4 regions of the Janthinobacterium amylolyticum genome follow, and region 4 is predicted to be linked to each of the others. Evidence: predicted binding sites of a transcription regulator. Region 4 holds the regulator's gene; each other region holds the start of a gene.
The links. The regulator FNR, encoded in region 4, switches genes on or off when oxygen is low (the NO sensors DNR and NnrR bind a similar motif). The targets are predictions, from matches to a motif close to TTGATNNNNATCAA.
Positions count from the first base shown of each region.

Region 1: ACQ4WR_RS19640 (IPT/TIG domain-containing protein) is a predicted target of FNR. The motif match lies at 2,341-2,354, and genes of this name have one in related genera.
Region 2: ACQ4WR_RS22945 (universal stress protein) is a predicted target of FNR. The motif match lies at 2,273-2,286, and genes of this name have one in related genera.
Region 3: paaA (1,2-phenylacetyl-CoA epoxidase subunit PaaA) is a predicted target of FNR. The motif match lies at 2,146-2,159, and genes of this name have one in related genera.

Region 1 is NZ_JBNYXL010000009.1:86,730-91,943, forward strand. Features, by position in the region: gene metH (methionine synthase) at 1-1,933, opposite strand, end outside; gene ACQ4WR_RS19640 (IPT/TIG domain-containing protein) at 2,576-5,053, shown strand.
Region 2 is NZ_JBNYXL010000011.1:192,084-197,297, forward strand. Features, by position in the region: gene ACQ4WR_RS22925 (hypothetical protein) at 1-247, shown strand, start outside; gene ACQ4WR_RS22930 (VOC family protein) at 328-747, shown strand; gene ACQ4WR_RS22935 (TraR/DksA family transcriptional regulator) at 858-1,241, shown strand; gene phbB (acetoacetyl-CoA reductase) at 1,457-2,203, opposite strand; gene ACQ4WR_RS22945 (universal stress protein) at 2,370-3,236, shown strand; gene ACQ4WR_RS22950 (hypothetical protein) at 3,258-3,617, opposite strand; gene ACQ4WR_RS22955 (hypothetical protein) at 3,814-4,392, opposite strand; gene ACQ4WR_RS22960 (M90 family metallopeptidase) at 4,581-5,214, opposite strand, start outside.
Region 3 is NZ_JBNYXL010000002.1:147,718-152,931, reverse strand. Features, by position in the region: gene paaC (1,2-phenylacetyl-CoA epoxidase subunit PaaC) at 1-744, opposite strand, end outside; gene paaB (1,2-phenylacetyl-CoA epoxidase subunit PaaB) at 759-1,043, opposite strand; gene paaA (1,2-phenylacetyl-CoA epoxidase subunit PaaA) at 1,073-2,062, opposite strand; gene paaX (phenylacetic acid degradation operon negative regulatory protein PaaX) at 2,329-3,258, shown strand; gene ACQ4WR_RS04265 (hypothetical protein) at 3,356-3,610, opposite strand; gene ACQ4WR_RS04260 (M14 family metallopeptidase) at 3,752-4,876, shown strand; gene ACQ4WR_RS04255 (aminotransferase class V-fold PLP-dependent enzyme) at 4,971-5,214, opposite strand, start outside.
Region 4 is NZ_JBNYXL010000005.1:393,837-399,050, reverse strand. Features, by position in the region: gene ccoP (cytochrome-c oxidase, cbb3-type subunit III) at 1-140, shown strand, start outside; gene ccoG (cytochrome c oxidase accessory protein CcoG) at 143-1,525, shown strand; gene ACQ4WR_RS13285 (FixH family protein) at 1,672-2,196, shown strand; gene fnr (fumarate/nitrate reduction transcriptional regulator Fnr) at 2,200-2,958, opposite strand; gene ACQ4WR_RS13275 (HAMP domain-containing sensor histidine kinase) at 3,219-5,214, shown strand, end outside.

The DNA.
Region 1 (5,214 bases), on a different contig from region 4:
GGTTCAGCACCACGTCTTCCACGCGCTCGCGCAGTTCCGGGTCCAGGTTGTCGTACACGCCCACCATGCCGGCGTTGACGATGCCCATGGTCATGCCGGCCTTGATGGCGTGGTACAGGAAGACGGTATGGATGGCTTCGCGTGCCGGATCGTTGCCGCGGAAACTGAAGGACACGTTCGACACGCCGCCCGAGATCTTCGCGTACGGCAAGTTTTCCTTGATCCAGCGCGTGGCGTTGATGAAGTCGACGGCGTAGTTATTGTGTTCCTCGATGCCGGTGGCGACGGCAAAGATGTTCGGATCGAAAATGATGTCTTCCGGCGGGAAGTCCAGCGCGTCGATCAGCAGGTGGTACGCGCGGGCGCAGATTTCGATCTTGCGCTCGAAGGTATCGGCCTGGCCCTTCTCATCGAAGGCCATGACGATGACGGCGGCGCCGTAGCGGCGGCACAGCTTGGCCTGGCGCAGGAATTCCTCTTCGCCTTCCTTCATGGAAATCGAGTTGACGATGGCCTTGCCCTGCACGCATTTCAGGCCCGCCTCGATGACCGACCATTTCGACGAGTCGACCATGATGGGCACGCGCGAAATATCCGGTTCCGAGGCGATCAGATTCAGGAAGCGCGTCATGGCGGCCAGCGAATCGAGCATCGCTTCATCCATGTTGATGTCGATTACCTGGGCGCCGTTTTCCACCTGCTGGCGGGCCACGGACAGGGCTTCGTCGTATTGCTCGTTGAGAATCATGCGCGCGAATGCCTTCGAGCCCGTGACGTTGGTGCGCTCGCCCACGTTGACGAACAGCGATTCGTCATTGACGACGAACGGTTCCAGGCCGGCCAGGCGCAAGTCGTGCGATGGGGCCGGCACGGTGCGCGGCGTGTTTTTCGACAGCAATTGGCCGATGGCGGCGATGTGCTCGGGCGTGGTGCCGCAGCAGCCGCCGGCCATGTTCAGGAAGCCCGCGTCGGCAAATTCGCGCAGCAGGGCGGAGGTGTCGGCTGGCAACTCGTCAAAGCCCGTGTCGCTCATGGGGTTGGGCAAGCCCGCGTTCGGGTAGATGCACACGAAGGTGTCGGCGATCTTGGCCAGCTCTTCCGCGTACGGACGCATCAGGGCGGCGCCCAGCGCGCAGTTCAGGCCGATCGTCAGCGGTTTCGCATGGCGCACGGAATGCCAGAAGGCGGGCACGGTCTGGCCCGACAGGATGCGGCCGGAGGCGTCCGTGACGGTGCCGGAAATCATCAGCGGCAGGCGCACGACGGTCGGGTTTTGCTCGTAGTACAGGTCGATGGCGAACAGCGCCGCCTTGCAGTTGAGGGTATCGAAAATGGTTTCCACCAGCAGCACGTCGGCGCCGCCTTCCACCAGGCCCTGCGTCTGCTGCAGGTAGGCGGCCACCAGCTGGTCGAAGGTGACGTTGCGCGCGGCCGGGTCGTTCACGTCGGGCGAGATCGACGCCGTCTTCGGCGTGGGCCCGAGGGCGCCGGCGACGAAGCGCGGCTTGTCCGGCGTGGAATATTTATCGCAGGCGGCGCGCGCCAGTTTGGCGGCCTGCACGTTCATTTCATAGGCCAGGTGGGCCATGTGGTAATCGTCCTGCGCGATCGTCGTGGCGCCAAAGGTATTCGTTTCGATCAGGTCGGCGCCGGCCGCCAGGTAGCGCTCGTGGATTTCCTGGATGATGTGCGGCTGCGTCAGGGTCAGCAGCTCGTTGTTGCCCTTGACGAACAGTTCACGCGCGCCGCTGTCGGCCGGCGCGGCGAAATCGATGAAGCGGCCGGCGGGACCGCCACGGTAGGCTTCTTCGTCGAGCTTGTATTGCTGGATGATCGTGCCCATCGCGCCGTCGAGGATCATGATCCGCTGCGCCAGGATGGCGCGCAGGGTGGCTTCGGTCGGGGACATGGCGGGGATCACGGTATCGTTCATTTCATGCTTTCAATAGGCAAACGGGCGGCGGCGCAGTGCAAGACAGTTCCAGGCGTGGCGATGGCGGGTCAGCGGGGTCGGCTGACGGAGAGTGCCGGCCGGGTAGGGCGGGCAGAGGGTGGCAATCGCCTGAATCGCCGGGTCTAAAATTATACGGCATCAGGCTGCTTTGGTTTTGAGCAAAAGGCCGGCTTGCCGCGCCCGTGCTTGCCCGCGCAACACTTTCGCCCGCTTGTGGCGATATCCAGAAGTTACATTCCTGAAAATCTTAATGAAAACGTTAATTCTTCCGCCAAAGTTGGCAAGAAGGCAGTATCTCTATGGTGTGGAAAAATATCCACACATTAAAAAATTCGCGGCATTTTTTTTCATGAATGGAATAGCAATAGGCGCATGAAGAAACAATCTTGATCCAGGACAAGACAGAGTGAAGTGAATCATGCTGGAAATAAAGATTGCCAAGCAGCTACCTTAACTATTATCAAAACCAATTAAATCAAAAGCATTAATAGTTGTCTTTAGGAATCTAAATCACCCATAATATTGGTTCTCTGAATTCAAATTCTCACCAAAAGTCACCAATATGTCACATTTCCCTTGCGCCGCTCACGGCATCACGCTTTCCGGACATGGTTGCCAGCCATGAAAAACCATCTGCTTATCGCATTGTTTCTCATGCTGGGCCTGTCCGCCTGTGGTGGCGGCGGTGGCGGCGGTGGCGACACCGTGGTGGCGACCACGTCGAATAACCCGGTCCTGATCCCGGCCGTCACGGCCGTGTCGGCCACGAATGTCGCCGTCGGCGGCAGCGTGGTGCTCACGGGTAGCAATCTCAGTCGTGTGACGGCGTTCCAGGTGGGCGGCGTGACCGTCGCCAGCAGCGCCGCCAGCGACAGCAGCGTGACCCTGGCCATGCCAGGCGTGCCCGTCTCCGGCGCCTTGAGCCTGGTCAGTGCCAGCGGCACGGCAGCTACCAGCTACAACCTGAATGTGTACCTGCCGCTGAGCGTCAGCAGCGTCGCGCCAGCGACGGGCGGCACGGGTTCCAGCGTGACCATCGCCGGTAGCGGCATGGGCGCCGTCACGGCAGTGCAGTTTGGCAATGGCGCGTCCGCCATCCCGCAAAGCCAGAGCGCGACCGAGGTGACAGTGCTGGTGCCGGCAGGCGCCGCGACGGGTCAGCTGACGCTGCGCGGTCCGTATAACGATGTGCTCAGCAACGACAGCTACACCGTCTTGGCGAGCGTGTCGGTAACGTCGATCAGTACGGTTGTCGGCGCCTCGACCATGTCGGTGACAGTGCTGGGCAACAACCTGGACCAGGTCAGCGCCGCGTCGGTGGGCAACACGCCGGCCAGCATCGTCAGCGCCAGCAGCAGCCAGCTGGTCTTGAGCGCGCCGGCCACGGCGACGGGCAATGTCTTGCTGTCGGCTGCCTCGCGCATCGCCGTCAATGCGGGCACCGTGTCGGCCTTTACGCTGGGCAGCATCGACTTCGCGCAAGTGTTCAACCTGAATTCCAGCGACGCGGCCTTGCGCCTGACGCGCGGCAAGTCCGCTGCCGTGCGCGTCTCCGTGCTGGGCACGCAGGCGGGCCGTGCCAGTCCTGCCGTGACCCTGGTTGCCACCTCCGCCAATGGCAATGCCCTGGGCAGTATCAACATGACCGGCCCGGCCGTCTTGCCGACGGTAAAGAGCGATTACAGCTTCAACGGCAACTTCAGCGGCGTCTTGCCGGCCAGCTGGATCCTGCCAGGCGTGCGCGTGCGCGTGACGGCCGTGGGCAACGATGGCACGCAGGTGAGCCAGGAAGCGGCACCGCTGGTGGCCAGCGCCGCGCGCATTCGCCTGGTACTCGTGCCGCTGCTCACCGATGATGGCGTGGCGCAATTGCCGAGCGCCGACGTGATCCGTGCCGCGCTGACGCGCGTATATCCGTATGCGGCGGAAAACATCAGCATCACCACGCGCGCCGCCCTGTCCATCCCGGGCAGCAGCACCGTCGACAGCTGGTGGAGCACCACCCTGGAAACGCTGGAGCGCAACCGTGTCCAGGAAGACAGCGGCGCCTATTATTATGGTTTCGTGCCGAAAATGTCCGTCGGCCGTTCCGCCGGCCTGGCCTACATCAATTCGCGCACGTCGGCCGGCGATTTCACCTCGGCCATCGGCCTGGACGCCAGCTACAACGGCAGCGGCTCAAGCGATGCCTTCGGCAACAGCTGGCCAGAATGGCTGACCACGCTTGTGCATGAACTGGGCCACAACCACTCGCTGCAGCACGTTGCCTGCGGCGGCCCGACGGGCACGGCGGTCGACTATCCGTATGCAAATGGCGCGCTGGGCCCGCAGCCGCTGTACAACAGCAGCTATGACGGCAGCATCGGCCAGTTGGGCCAGGCGACCTATGGCGCAGGCACGCCGATGAAGGATGTGATGAGCTATTGCCGCGGCGCCTGGTTCTCCGACTACAGCTATGCGCGGGTGCAGCAATTCCTGGAAAAACGCAGCACGCAAACCACGGCCAGCAATGTGGTGGGCGCCAGCACCTCCGTGGCGGAAAACGGCTACCTGACCATTTCCGGGCGCATCACGTCCGGTGGCGTGAGCCTGCGCCCGGCCATCGCTTCGTCCTCGCGCGTCGGCGCGGCCAGCAGCGGCAGCGGACAGGCTTACATCCTTCGCCTGCTGACGGCGTCAGGACAGACTATCGACTTGCCCTTCGATGCCGCGACCCTGGCCGACCATGGCGGCAGCGCCATGAGCCACTTCCGCGTCAGCTTCGCCAATCCGGGCGCCATCAGCGAGGTGGAAGTGTTGTCAAATGGCAAGCCATTGGCCAAGCTGGACCGTTCTGCCCGCCGTGGCGCGACCGCCGCCAATGACGCCAGTTTTAATCTCGCGCAAAATGGCGGCAAGCTGGCGCTGGTGTGGGATGCGCAGGCGGAACCGTTTGCCGCCGTGCTGCACGTGGCCGCCGATGGCCGCAGGACGCTGCTCGCCAGCGGCTTGACGGGCGGCAGCGCCAGTATCGACGTGAGCGCCTTGCCGGCCGGCGGGCGTTTCGAAGTCAGCCTGTCGTCGTCGCTTGGCGGGCGCTTGAAGGTGATGCGCCGCTAGACGGCCACGCCGGAATGCCAAAAGGGCTTGCCGCGGCAAGCCCTTTTTCATGCGCGCCGGCATTTGTGCGCCAACTGCACAGATCCTGTGCCTGGCCGGGGCTGCCATTCTGGCGCCTGGCTGCCTAGAATGGGCTTCCTGTCACCTTTCCTGGAAGTATC
Region 2 (5,214 bases), on a different contig from region 4:
CAACCAGCTGTATGCGGATGCCGCCGGCCACACGGTGGCGGGCCTGGACACGGCGCAGCGCCAGCTCAGCGGCCTGCTCGACACGGTGCGCCTGAGCATTGCCCGCAACGACGATGTGCGGCACTGGATCAGCCTGGCGACGAGTTTATTGCACCTGGGCAGCGCCGTGCTGGCCGGCCACCCGGAACGCATCCTCAGCACCCTGGGCAAGGTGCGCGAGCGGCTGCAAGAGATGGCGCCAGACTGATTGAAATCAGCCATCGGGCGCCTATACTGGGACGTCCCCGCATGGCAATCGTGCCGGCGGAGCCACCAGAGGAGACCAACATGCGTATCGAACCGTATTTGCAATTCAATGGAAACTGCGCACAGGCATTGGAATACTACCGCCAGCACCTGCATGGCACCGACCTGTGCCTGATGCCGTTTCGCGGCACGCCGGGTCAGGAACAGGTCAAGGAAGACTGGTACGACAAAATCATGCACGGCTCCGTGCAACTGGGCCCCACCATGCTGATGGGCTCGGACGGCGGCTGTTCCGAAGATGGCGCGACGGGCATGCGCGGCAGCTCGGTATGCCTGACCCTGGATACGCCGGAAGAGGCCGAACAAGCGTTCGACGCGCTGGCGCGTGACGGCGCCATCCAGATGCCGCTGCAAGAGACCTTCTGGGCCAAACGCTTCGGCATGCTGAAAGACCAGTTCGGCGTAGCCTGGATGGTCAACTGCCTGAAAGAACCAGCATAGAACTGCCCTGGCCTGCCTGCGCCGCATCAAACGCGGCGCGGGTAGTAACGCAAGCGGAGCGGGCAATCTTGGACTACCATACTGGAAGAGATTCCCGCCAGGTGAAGGCCATGAACGGATTGCCGAATGGATTGCCACAAGACCAGCTACAGCGCCTGCAAGGCGTGCTGGAACAACGCAAACTTGCTCTACTGGAACAGATCGAGAACGAAACAGCGGAAGCCGGCGCGCGCGCCTCGCTGCTCAATGAAATCGAAGCCTCGCCCGCCGACAACGCCAGCGTGCGTACCCTGAACGCGCTCGTCAGCGAAGCGGCCGAACACAACCTGGCGCAGCTGGCCATCACCAAGCATGCGCTGGCCAAGTTTGCCGACGGCAGCTACGGCCTGTGCGACAACTGCGGCGAAGCCATCGGCCTGTCGCGCCTGAACGCCCGCCCCGAAGCGCGCCTGTGCATCGATTGCCAGACGCGCCTGGAAAAAACGCAGCGCTAGGTTTCTCGCCTTAAACAACAAACACAACAAACACAACAAACACAACAAAGACAACAAAGGGCAAGGCATCGCTGCCCTGCCCCTTGCGACTGCCTGTACCAGCTGTATTGCCGTACTGCCATCCGTCCCCCGCCTGCATCGTGCGTGCCGGCTGGGTGGCCGGGTCTCCTCCACTGCCATTGCCCTGCTGCCAGCGGCCTGCGCCGCCAGCGTGTTCAACTCATGTGCTGGCCGCCATTGATGGCGATGTTCGCGCCCGTCACGAATGCCGCCTCGTCCGACGCCAGGTAGGCCACCAGCGCCGCCACCTCGTCCGGTTCGCCCAGGCGGCCCAGGGGGATTTGCGGCAGGATCTTGGTTTCCATGATGTCGGCCGGCACGGCCGTCACCATCTGCGTGCGCAAATAGCCGGGCGAGACGGTATTGACGGTAATGCCGTGGCGCGCCACTTCCAGCGCCAGCGCCTTGCTGAAACCATGCACGCCCGCCTTGGCGGCCGCATAGTTGCACTGGCCAAAGGCGCCCTTCTGGCCATTCACGGACGAGATATTGATGATGCGGCCCCATTTTTTTTCCAGCATGGGTTCGAGCACCTGCTTGCTCATGTTGAACAGGCTGTCGAGATTGGTACGCATGACTTCGGACCAGTGCGGCAATTCCATCTTGCGCATGCTCTGGTCGCGCGTGATGCCAGCGTTGTTGACCAGCACGTCGACCCTGCCGAACTGTGACAGCACGCGGCCGACCGCCTCGCTGCATCCGGCATAGTCCGTCACATCGACGGGCATGGCGTGGAAATAATAGCCTTGGCCATGCTGCTCGTCGAGCCAGTTCTCCACCCGCGTATTGCCCGGCGTATGCGCCGCCACGACCTGCAAGCCCGCCGCATGCAGCCGGCGGCACAAGGCCGTGCCCAGGCCGCCCATGCCGCCCGTGACCAATGCTACTCGTTGTTCGCTCATTGCTGACTCCCCGCTTGTTATGGTTATTCTGCGTGGAATCAAGTGTAGGAGCAGTTTTTAGCGCCAGCCTTGCGCCAGATCAACTGTCCAGCCTGGGGCAGCCGTGCGCGGCGGACAGCGCGGACTGTGCCAGAATAAGACTCACTCCACAGCGAGAGGCACCGCCATGACTTATAAAACCGTGCTGCTGCACGTCGACGACAGCGCCAGCCGCGGCGCCCGCATTGATGCGGCCGCCAGCATTGCCCAGGCCTGCGGCGGCCATCTGACGGGCGTGGCCCTGACGGGCGTGTCGCGCCTGCTGTACCAGAACCAGCCCGACATTGATGCCGATCCGAACCTGGCACTGCATTTGAATTTCCTGCGCGAACGGGCCGCGCGTGCGCTCGACGGCTTTGAACAGCAGGTGCGCGCGGCGGGCGTGGCATCGTTCGAGCAGCGCGTGGTGGACGACGAGGCGGCGGGTGGCATGAGCTTGCTTGCCCGTTATGCGGACCTGGTGGTCATCAGCCAATACAATGCCAAGGATAAATCGCCGTCCGTGATGCGCGACTTCCCCGCTTACGTGCTGCTGCATTCGGGCCGGCCCGTGCTGATCGTGCCGTATGCGCCGCCGTTGCCCCTGCTGGCGCCGCCGGCCGCCGCGCGCAATGTGCTCATTTCCTGGAATGCCAGCAAGGAAGCGAGCCGCGCCGTCAGCGCCGCCCTGCCCCTGCTGCAGCGTGCCGAACATGTCCACGTGGCCATCTTCGATGCCCAGGTGCATGCTGCAGAACATGGCGAACAGCCGGGCGCGGAATTGCTGCAATACCTGGCGCGCCACGGCGTGCAGGCAAAAGTGCATTTGCTCGATGGGGGCGGCGTGCGGCGCGGCGATATCGGCGAAGCGCTGCTGTCGCAGGCGGCCGACCTGTCGGCCGATTTGCTGGTGATGGGAGCGTATGGCCATTCGCGCCTGCGCGAAACCATCCTGGGCGGCGTCACGCGTACGGTACTGCAAAGCATGACGATCCCCGTGCTGATGGCGCACTAAATCGTTTCACGAAAGAGTCCGCTAGCCGCCCTGCCAGGGCTGGCTGCGGATTTTTGCAACCTGGCGCTGCGCCAGCCACTGCCACAATTGCAGCGCGGCATCCTGCGGCAGGGCCGACATGCGGCGCGGACTGGCCAGCGCGATCTCGCAGTCGCGGTCCGACCACTCTTCGAAAGTGACTTCGCCTCCGCTAGCGACTTCAACCTGATACATCAAGCCATCATCGTAGCCAAAGCGCAGCAAGACGGCGGCCGGGCTGCCATCGGGCGCGATAGCGGCGCCCCGGTAGACCTCGGCCAGCGCATCGGCCAGCTGTGTCGGCGAGGGCGCACAGATATCGCGTCCGTCGGCCCGTGTCAGAATGAACCATGCCTGTGTCATGACGCGCCCTCCTATCCATACTCGTTAGCATGCGAGGCAAGTAATACGGGCAGTCACCTGGGTCCATGGTCACGTCGGGCGCACGGGAACTATCCCTGTCGGCATTGTTTAGCAAGAACCACCAATACTAACAAGAATAATACCTAATTTTCGTGCAGCGCGGCATTTATGCATATTGCGGCGGCCGGCACGCGCATCAGGCCACCAGCACGGGGATGCTGAGCGGGTCGAAGTCGTGCCAGTCGCCATTCGCGATCGTGCCTTCGGCCTCTTCGATATGCTCGGCGCCAAGCCGGTGCAAGGCCTCGAGCGCCCGCTCGCGCTCGTGGGCAGCCCCCAGCGCCACGGCGATCAGCATGCCCGGATGGCGGGGCTGGCGGCGATTTTCGCCCTGCGTGTCGCCATCGCCATCCGGGCTTTCTTCCGGCTCGCCGGCGCCCTTCATTTTATTGAAGCTGTAGAGCGAACCCACGTGGGCGCCCACCAGCGCGCCGACCACCGGCCCCAGCGGCCCCGTCGCCACGGTGGTGGCCGCGCCGATGCCGGCACCGACGGCGGCGCCCACGGCCACGCCTTCCGCCACCCCTTCGGGCGTTTCCTTGGCGCCCGGTGACATGTCGCGGTCGCCGCCCAGCGCATGCAAGTCATGCTGGCCCGGCTGGTTGACGAAAAAAGCGCTGATGCGGCTGTCGGGAAAACCCGCCTGGTTCAGCGCGGCGCGCGCGGCGTCAATTTGGTCCTGCAACTGAAAATGGCCTGCGATGATGCGTGACATGATCTGCCCTCCTGGTCGGCTGCTGGCGCACCGCGCGCCACCCGCATAGCGTGCGCTTGCTGCTGGCGAAATACCGTTCGCTTGCGCACACAGCTCACACATCCTCAGGCCGCCACGCCATACGGGCTGCGGCATCGGCCAGGAATTGCCGTATCCGCGCTGCGTAAATCAGGTCAGCGATCTGCGCGCTACCAGTGCGGCGCGTAATTGGGAAATGGCGACGCCATGTGCTCGGGTTCCACGGGCGGCGCCATCCAGTCGCGCGGGTCGACCTTGTAGTACTGCAGGAATTGCGCGTACAGCTCCGCATGGTGCTCGGCCATCTGGTAGGGCTTTTCAAAGAAGGTTTCCGTCGCCACGGCAAAGAATTCGGCGGGATTCGTGGCGCCGTAATGGTCCATCACGCTTTGCTGCTGGACCATGGCGTCGTGGCGCAGATTATCGAAATCGCGCGACAGCACCGTGGCCCAGCTGCGATAGCTGGACACGTTCGGCAAGTACGGCGCGCCATTCGCGGCGCCCGATTCGCTGTCGAGCTGGTGGGCGAATTCATGCAGCACCACGTTGTGGCCATCGGTCCAGTCGGCCGCACCGCGCTGCACGTGGTCCCAGGCCAGCACGACGCGGCCATCGCCCCACGATTCACCCAGCAAACCATTCGCCGATGGCGTCACCACGCCGCCCGGCCCCACTTCATTGCGCGTGACAATGAATTCCGTGGGATACACGAGGATGGTGTCGAGCTCGGGATACACCTGCGTCTGGCGGTTCAGCAGCAGCAGACAAGCCTGGCCGGCGATGGTATAGCGCATCTCGTCCGTG
Region 3 (5,214 bases), on a different contig from region 4:
CGCCCCGGGATAGGCGCGCTGCAGGAACTGCATCTCGGCCAGAATAAAACCCAGGTGCTCGGTGTGCGTGCCCTGCTTGCCGCCTTTTTGCATCCAGGCGTCGGACGCCGGCATGGTCAAGGTGGCTTCAGCGAAGATCTCGGCCACGTGTTCGAGGAAGGCCTGGCGCAGGATGTCCGATGGCGGCGCGATGCCGGCAGCGACCATGGCCTGGTCGACGGCGTCGTACTTGAACATCTCGCCCGTGTACATCCACAGCTTGTCGGCGGCGGCTTGCGTTTTCGCGTGGCTGTCCGCCGTGCCATCGCCCAGGCGCACGATCAGGTCGCCGCTGCGGCGCAGGTGGTACGTGACTTCCTTGATCGACTTTTGCGCCACTTCGACGATGCGGCCATCCGTCGATTTCAGCAGCTCCAGCAGCTGGAAGTAATGCCAGCTGTCGAAGAAGAACTGGCGCATCATGGTGTCGGCGTAATTGCCGTTCGGCTGTTCGACCAGCAGGCAGTTCTTGAAATCATGGGCGTCGCGCAAAAAGGCGATATCGTCCTCGTCGCGACCCGCGTTTTCCAGTTCCGCCGCATAGCTGAACCACAAGCGCGTCTGGCCCAGCAAGTCCAGCGCCACGTTGGTCAGCGCCATGTCTTCTTCCAGCGCCGGACCCTTGCCGCACAGCTGCGACAGCTGCTGGCTGAGGATCAGGGCGTTGTCGCCCAGGCGAAAAAGATAATTGACCTTGTCATCCATTACAGGCGCTCCCATCACAGGTTCTTGACTTCTTCCGGCATCGGGAAGAAGGTGGGATGGCGGTACACCTTGCTGTTCGACGGTTCGAACAGGGCGCCCTTGTCGCCGGGGCTGCTGGCGACGATATCGGCCGCGCGCACCACCCAGATGCTCACGCCTTCATTGCGGCGCGTGTAGACGTCGCGCGCATGGTTGACCGCCATGGTGGCGTCGGACGCGTGCAGGCTGCCCACATGCTTGTGCGCCAGGCCGTGCTGGCTGCGGATGAAAACTTCCCACAATGGCCATTCTTTGCTCATGTTGCTATCCCCTATCTGTGTATTTATATTCAGGCTGCCGCTTTGCTAGCGGCTTGCTTGTCTGCATACGCGACCAAGGCATCGCGGAACCATGCGCCATCTTCATACGCTTTCACGCGCGTTTGCAGGCGCTCGCGGTTGCACGGGCCGTTGCCCTTCAGGACGTTGTTGAACTCGGACCAGTCGATCTCGCCAAATTCATAGTGGCCCGTTTCGGCATTGAATTTCAGGTCGGGATCGGGCACGGTCAAGCCCAGGTATTCAATTTGCGGCACGGTCTGGTCGACCATGCGCTGGCGCAATTCGTCGTTCGAGAACAGCTTGATGCGCCATTGCGCCGACTGGGCGCTGTTGACGGAAGCGGCGTCGGACGGGCCGAACATCATCAGCGACGGCCACCACCAGCGGTTCAAGGCATCTTGCGCCATGGCTTTCTGTGCCGGCGTGCCCTTGCACAGCGACATCATGATGTCGTAGCCCTGGCGCGCATGGAACGATTCTTCCTTGCAGACACGGATCATGGCGCGCGCATACGGGCCATACGAGCAGCGGCACAGGGGAATCTGGTTGATGATGGCGGAACCGTCGACCAGCCAGCCGATGGCGCCCATGTCGGCCCACGACAGGGTGGGGTAGTTAAAGATGCTGGAATATTTGGCTTTGCCCGAGTGCAAGGCGGCCAGCAGATCGTCGCGCGACACGCCCAGGGTTTCCGCAGCGCTATACAGGTACAGGCCGTGGCCCGCTTCATCCTGGATCTTGGCCAGCAGGATGGACTTGCGTTTCAGGGTCGGGGCGCGCGTGACCCAGTTACCTTCAGGCAACTGACCGACGATTTCCGAGTGCGCGTGCTGCGAAATCTGGCGGACCAAGGTCTTGCGGTAGGCGTCCGGCATCCAGTCCTTGGCTTCGATCTTGATGCCTTCGTCGATGCGCGCCTGGAAAGCGCGTTCTTCCTGCCCCATGTCATCGATGGAGCGGACATTTTTGAGGCCGGTTTCAACCATTTGTGCGTACATGATGTGTCTCCCATGTCTTGATGTTGCGCAGCAGCGCAGCGCGATGAAGTAATAATACGATACAAAAAACAATTTGCATACACTTGATGTGAATCATTTTAAAAAATCGTATCTTGTGCAGCTTTTTTGTGCGTATGATATTGCTTATGAGAAAACACTCCGGAGCGCTACCAGCGCGCCCGGCAAATTATTGACGCGCTACCCGCGCAGCCAAGTAAACTGCTGCTTTTATTGAATCGACCGCAACACGGCCAGACCGGAACCACATGAAGAACACCCGCTGCACGGCATGGATAGCCGATTTCCTGGAAAGCGACCCACCGCGCTCGAAGTCCCTGGTGATGACGATTTTTGGCGACGCCATCGTGCCGCGCGGCGGCGCCATCTGGCTGGGCAGTCTGATCGACCTGCTGGCGCCGTTCGGCGTGAATGACCGGCTATTGCGCACCAGCGTGTTCCGCCTGGCGCAGGAAGGCTGGCTCAGCTCGCAAAGGGATGGCCGCCGCAGCGCCTACACGATACGTCCGGACGCGCTGGCCCGCTTCGAGCGCGCCTACCGCCGCATCTATGCGCCATTGGTAGTGCACTGGGATGGCAGCTGGACCCTGGTGATCGGCCCGGCCGGCAGCATCGGCGCCGCGGAACGGGGCGCACTGCGCAAGGAATTATTGTGGGCCGGCTATGGTTTGATTTCCCCCGGCATCTTTGGCCACCCGGCCAGCAATGCGGAAGCGCTGGAAGACATTCTTGTGCGCAACGAGGTCCAAGGCAAGCTGTATGTCTGCCACACCACGGAATTGCCGGGCGTGAGCGCGCGCCCCCTGCGCGACATGGTCGGTGAATGCTGGGATCTGTCGGAAGTGATGGCCGGCTACGCAAAATTCATTGCCAGCTTCCAGCCGCTGCTGACCGTGTTGCAGCAAGAACCCGTGTTCGACGCGGAGCAGGCGTTCGTCATCCGCTCGCTGCTGACGCACGCCTACCGCCGCGTGCAATTGCATGACCCGCAACTGCCCGTCGAGCTGCTGCCCGAACCGTGGCCCGGCACGCAAGCCTACGCGCTGGCGCGCGACCTGTACCGCATCACGTATGCGGCGGCCGAGGAACATATCCTGGCGACATTGCGGCGCGAGGATGAGCATGCCCCCGACGTCGAGCCGTGGTTTTTTGAACGTTTTGGCGGCCTGACTACTTGAACGTCTGAAAAATGTTCAGGGCCAGGCGCGTGGCCGCAGGCAGTACGACTAGTACGCCAAGGCAACGCAACGCCGCCATGGACATTTTCTCAGGCGTTCACTGCTTCGCCACCACTTGCTTGGCCCCTGCCAGCAAATCCTGCCCCAGCTTTTCCAGCGCATTGGTCTGCACCAGCATGGTGTCGAGGATGGCCGCGTTGAAGGTGAACTCGGCCGGCGTCGTGTAGCCGGGAAAACGCAGGATGCGCAGCAATTCCTGCAAGGTGGTGCCCTTGCCCAGATGCGCCAGGGCGTCGCTGAGGGCGCTGACTTTCTTTTCCAGCTCGCGGATGTGGTTGCCGTTGTCGTCCATGATGCTCTCCCCATGTTGGAGCTATCACCTTAGCAAAGCATGCACTACGCCGTTTGCGCCAGCACAAAGGCGCGGCTAAAACGGGTATCATCGCGCCATTGCACACGATGCAAAACCCATACGTTTTTATCAGGAACACACATGACCATTAAAATCAGCCAGCAATTCGATGCCGGCGCGATCGAGGTGCTGCGCGCCGACGATGCCCAATCCATCGAGCTGAACATCCGCAAGGATTCCCACGCCGACATCACGCAGTGGTTTTACTTCCGCCTGCAAGGCGCGCAGGGCGAGGCGTGCACGATCCGCTTCATGAATGCGGGCAAGTCGGCCTACCCGGACGGCTGGAAAGACTACCAGGCTGTCGCCAGCTACGACCGCGAAACGTGGTTCCGCGTGCCGACCAGCTATGACGGCACGGTGATGACCATCGAACACACGCCGGAAGAAGAAAGCGTGTACTACGCCTACTTCGAGCCGTATCCATGGGACCGCCACCTGGCCCTGATCGACAGCGCCCAAGCGTCGCCGCTGGTGCGCTTGATCGACCTGGGCAGCACTGTCGAAGGCCGCGACATGAATCTGCTGGTGGTGGGCGATGCCGATGCCGAGACGAAAGTCTGGGTCATCGCGCGCCAGCACCCCGGTGAAACGATGGCTGAATGGTTTGTCGAAGGCATGCTCGAAGCATTGCTGGACCAGGCCAATCCGTTTGCCCGCCAATGCCTGCAGGACGCCGTCTTCTACGTGGTGCCGAACATGAATCCGGACGGTTCCGTGCATGGCAACCTGCGCACCAACGCGGCTGGCGCCAACCTGAACCGTGAATGGATGACGCCGTCGATGGAACGCAGCCCGGAAGTGTTCCTGGTGAAACAGAAGATGCATGAAATTGGCTGCGACCTGTTCCTCGACGTGCATGGCGACGAAGGTTTGCCTTACGTATTCGTGGCCGGCAGCGATGCGCTGGAGAATTTCACGCCGGCGCAAAAAGCCGAGCAAGACCGCTTCATCGCCGATTTCAAGGTGGCCAGCCCCGACTTCCAGGATGTGTACGGCTATGAAGACGGCCCGTTCACGCCGGAAGTGCTGACCATGGGTTCGCCCCACATCACGCACGCCTTCGGCTGCCTGGCCCTGACCCTGGAACTGCCGTTCAAGGACAATGCTAACGATCCCGACCCGCAAACGGGCTGGAGCGGTGCCCGCAGCGCCGCCCTGGGTGCTGCCGTACTGCAACCGATCCTGGCGACCCTGCGCGCTTGATCGCTGTATTCGCAGCGTTGATGCATTAACAGCGCCGCCATCACGCGGCCCGCCTGTCGCAGGCGGGCCGCGTTCCCCTGCGTTTCCCTCTTCATCAGCCCTTGGCTACCTTGCGCAGCGCCGCCACCAGCTTGTCCAGATGCGACTCCGGCGTAAAGATGCCCGGCGTCACGCGCACGCACGCGCCGTTGGCCAGGCCATCGCGCGGCACGGCAAAGATGCCGTGCTCCTGCACCAGTTTTTTCGACAGGGCAAAATTATCGGCCACGCTCGTCTTGCCTTTCAAGCGGAACGACGCGATAGCGCTCGTCAGGCGTGGATCGGCTGACGCCAGCACC
Region 4 (5,214 bases):
CCGATACCATCATGGAAACCATCCGCAAGGGACGCAGCAACACCATGCCGGCCTTCAGCGATTTCCTCGGTGAATCGAAGGTCCACGTGCTGTCGGCGTATGTCTGGAGCCTGTCGAATCCGCAGGCGCCCGCCAAGTAAAAATGGAACCTCAAGTCATCAAGATGTATGCGGCCCGCGAGCAAATCTACCCTCGCGAGGCCAAAGGACGCTACGCTACCTGGCGATGGGTATGCGTCTGGCTTACCCAGCTGGCGTTCTACGGCTTGCCGTGGCTGACCTGGAATGGCAGGCAAGCCCTGCTGTTCGATCTGACCACGCGCAAGTTCTACATTTTCGGCGTCGTGCTGTGGCCCCAGGATTTTATTTACCTGGCGGCCCTGCTGATCATCTGTGCCTATCTGCTGTTCCTCGTCACGGCCATTGCCGGGCGGGTATGGTGCGGGTTCTCCTGCCCGCAAACGGTGTACACGGAAATCTTCCTGTGGGTCGAACGCAAGATCGAAGGCACGCGCAGCGCGCGCATGGCCCTCGACAAGCAGGGCCCGTCCCTGCGCAAGGCCTTCAAGAAGACGGCCAAGCACGTGGTGTGGGGCGCCATCGCCCTGTGGACGGGCTTTACCTTTGTCGGCTACTTCACGCCGATCAAGGAACTGGCGCAATCGGTGGTCACCTTGAACTTCGGTCCCTGGGAATGGTTCTGGGTCCTGTTCTACAGCCTGGCAACCTACGGCAACGCTGGCTGGCTGCGCGAGCAGGTGTGCAAATACATGTGCCCGTATGCGCGCTTCCAGAGCGCCATGTTCGACCAGGACACCCTGATCATCACCTACGACGCCAAGCGCGGCGAACCACGCGGCGCCATGAGCAAGAAGGCCGGCAACAACGCCAAGCTGGGCGACTGCATCGACTGTACCTTGTGCGTGCAGGTGTGTCCGACCGGCATCGATATCCGCAATGGCCTGCAGTATGAATGCATCGGCTGCGCCGCCTGCGTCGATGCCTGCAACAGCGTGATGGACAAGGTCGAGCGGCCGCGTGGCCTGATACGCTACAGCACCGACCATGCGATGGAAAACAACTTCAATTCGCAGCAGATCCGCCAGCGCGCCATGCGCCCGCGCGTGCTGATCTACACGTCCATCCTGGCGCTGATCATCATCGCCGTGTGTACCTCGCTGGCCCTGCGCACGCCATTGAAGATGGATGTCATCCGCGACCGCGGTTCCATGGGACGCGAAGTGGAAGACGGCATGATCGAAAACGTCTACCGCCTGCAGATCATGAACACCTCCGAGCAAAGCCAGCATTTCAAGATCAGCGTGGCCGGCTTGCCGGGCCTGACCTTGCTGACGCGCGAAGAAGTGACCTTGCAGCCGACGGAAACGCTGGGCTGGCCGATCCGCCTGCGCATGCCGCACGGCGTGGGCGAGAAGGGCTCGAACAAGATCACCATCGAGCTGCAATCGCTGGACGACCCGTCGCTGCATGTGCGTGAAAGCGCCGTGTTCATCGTGCCGCGGTGATGTTGATCCGGGGTCGGATCCCCTGGGTCCGACCCCGGTATTTCGCCGTAGGGGCAGCATCAAACCTGCGGCAGGTTTACTGTATTTTCAACCCAGAAGCAAAAGCTGGGGTCAAAGCCAAAGGGTCTGGCCCCAAGGAGAACAACATGTCCGACAGTCTGAAACTGCAAGCCCCCGTTGCACCGTGGTACAAGCACCGCTGGCCATGGCTGCTGATGATCGGCCCCGGCCTGTCCGTCGTCGTCGGCAGCTTCATGGGCTACATCGCATTTACGCAGCCCGACGCGCTGGTGGTGGGCGACTACTACAAGCAGGGCAAGGCCATCAACCAGGACTTGCGGCGCGATACGGCCGCCAGCAACCTGGCCATGGATACCAGCCTCGCGTATGACGTGGCGCAGGCGCGCCTGACGGGTTCCGTGCACAGCTTCGGCAAGGCCTACCAGGCACCGTTGCAGCTGCACCTGGCGCATGCGACCCTGCCGGAAAAAGACATCAAGCTGCTGGTGCAGCCCGATGCGGCCGGCAATTTTTCCGTGGCGCTGCCGATGCTCGAGCGCAGCCGCTGGCAGGTGCTGGTGGAAAACACGACGCGCGAGTGGCGCCTGTCCGGTATCTGGACCTGGCCAGCGCAACGCAGCATCGCGCTGCATGCGGATGAAGAGTTATAAGCCTTATTTGCAGACGTCCGTACCGGCCGTGATGGCCTTCAGTTTGGCCGGCTGCAAGATCTCGATCTCGCGGTTCGACACGCGCAGCCAGCCTTCCTTCTTGAACTTCGACAATAAACGGCTGACGCTCTCGATGGTCAGGCCCAGGTAGTTGCCGATTTCCTCGCGCGACATGCGCAGCTGGAAATTGCTGCCCGAATAGCCACGCGCCTCGTAGCGCGACGCCAGGTTGACGATGAAGGCGGCAAAACGCTGCGTCGCCTGCATATTGCCCAGCAACAGCATCACGCTTTGCTCGCGCGTGATTTCCTGGCTCATCATGCGGTGGAAATGGCGCAGCAGGGTAGGCATATTGCCCAGCAATTGTTCCAGGCTGGAAAACGGAATTTCACATACTTCGCTGTCTTCCAGCGCCACGGCATTGCAGTGGTGGCGGTCGGCGCTGATGGCGTCCATGCCCAGCAGTTCGCCCGCCATCTGGAAACCCGTCACCTGCTCTTCGCCGCCAGGATTGATCTGGTACGTCTTGAAGTGGCCCAGGCGGATCGCGTACAGGTTCTGGAACGAGTCGCCGATGCGGAACAGCGAGGCGCCGCGCACGACCTTGCGGCGGCGGCCGATAATCTGGTCCAGCCTGTCCATGTCACCCACATCGAGGCCCATCGGCAGGCACAATTGATGCATGCTGCACGTCGAGCAGCGCGCACGCAACGCTTCCACGTTCACGGTGGGCAAGGCTGGAGAGAGTAGCGCTTCTGTCATGTCAGACCCTTTTAGAAAAATGCAACAACAAGTTTACTGCATAGTGCGTTGCCATGTGCCAATTTCACGCCAATTTCACCCTAATTCCCCGTAATTTCACTGAATAAACGACGTTCGGCATTTAATTTTATGGCAACATCCACAAAAGCCTGCGCCGGGGCGTGGAATTCGACGAGCCGTGCTTGCCAAGTTAACGTATTGATAGGAAAATTCCTGACAGCATTATCTGCCGCCTGTCCTCTGGGACTGAAAAGGAAATCATGAAGCCTCTCGGCATTAAAGCAAAAGTCGCGCTGGCCACCAGTTTGACGTCGATCGCCATGATCGCCGTAGTTACCATGGTGCAGGTGAAACACATGCGCGACGATTTCACGCAAGTCCTGCTGAGCCAGCAAACGGCCCTGATCGAGCGCACCGCAGACGAGCTCGACGACAAGCTGGCCATGCTGCTCGACATCATCACCCAGACCGCGCGCCACCAGCCTGCGTCCCTGATGGCCGACACCGCCCAGTTGCGCGAGTACTACAAGCAGCGCGCCATGCTGGCCCTGTTCGACGATGTACTGGTGCTCGACACGCAGGGCAAGGTGGTGGCCAACGTGCCCGAAGTGCCAGGGCGTAACGGTGTCGACGTGGCCGACCGCGCCTACTTCCAGACGGTGATGCGCACGAAACAGGCGATGATCACGGAACCGATGCTGGGCAAGACCAGCCATCTGCCCATCGTGCAGATGGTGGCGCCCGTGCTGGACAGCAACGGCGAGGTGGCCGGCATCGTCATCGGCGTGCTGCGCCTGTACAAGGACAATATGCTGGGCCATTTGCGCACGGCCAAGGTGGGCAAGAGCGGCTATTACTTCATCCTCACGCGCGAAGCCGTGCCGCGCTATGTGCTGTACCCCGATGCCAGCCGGCTGCTGCAGCCGCGCGCGCCCAACGCCAACCCCGTCACGACGCAGCTGCTGAAGGAAGATGGCGAGGGCAGCATGGTCAGCACCAACAGCCGCGGCGTGACGGCCGTCAACAGCTTCAAGCGATTGAAGTCCGTCAACTGGCTGCTGGCCGCCTCGCTGCCCGTGGCCGATGCGTTCGAGCCCTTCAATGGCGTGCTGTACCGGCTGGTGCTGTGGAGTATCGGCGCCTCGCTGCTGGCCGCCGCCGTGCTGGCCTGGGTCACGGTGCGCCTGCTGTCGCCGCTGGTGCGCCTGCGCGACACCCTGCTGTCGCTGCGCCGCTCCGGCAGCCGCTTTACGCCCGTGCCGGTACAGCAGCGCGATGAAATCGGCGAGCTGACGGAAGCGTTCAACGGCCTGATGAGCGAACGCGACCGGCTGCAGCAGGAGATCGAGGCGCGCGCCAGCGAACTGGAGCGGGAGCGCGACCGCGCCGAGGCGGCCAACCGCGCGAAAAGCGATTTTGTCGCCAACATGAGCCATGAAATCCGCACGCCCTTGAATGCCGTGCTGGGCATGGTGTATTTGCTGGGCAATACCAAGCTCGACACCGAGCAGCGCAAGTACCTGACCATGGTGCGCGTGGCGGGCCAGTCGCTGCTGGGCATCCTCAACGACGTGCTGGATTTTTCCAAGATCGAAGCGCGCCGCATGGACTTGTCGCCCGTCGAGTTCGACCTCGATGAAGTCATGAACACCCTGGCCACGACGATGACCATGAATGCGGGCGAAAAGGAACTGGAACTGGCCATCGCGGTCGAACCGGAGGTGCCGCGCCGCCTCGTCGGCGACGCCCAGCGCCTGCAGCAAATCCTCGTCAACCTGGCCGGCAACGCCATCAAATTTACGGAAAGCGGCGAAGTGGTGGTGGCCGTCAGCGTGGCGGAAAGCAAGAACGAGCGGGCCTGGCTGCGCTTCGAGGTGCGCGACACGGGCATCGGCATGACGGAACAGCAGCAGGCCCAGCTGTTCACGGCCTTTTCCCAGGGCGACCAGAGCATCACGCGGCGCTTCGGCGGCACGGGCCTGGGCCTGGCCATCAGCAAGCATCTGATCCACATGATGGGCGGCGAGATCGCCGTCGCCAGCAGCGAAGGCAAGGGCAGCCGCTTCTGGTTCAGCGTGCCCTTCGAGGTCCTGGCGCAGCCGGCCGAGACGCGCCGCACCCCCACCCTGGGGCCGCTGCGCCTGCTGGTGGCCGACGACAACCGCACCACGCGCGAACTGATCGTCAAGCTGATCCACGCCTGGGGCTGGAACGCGGACGAGGTGGACTCGGGCTTCGCCGCCATCGAGCTGTACC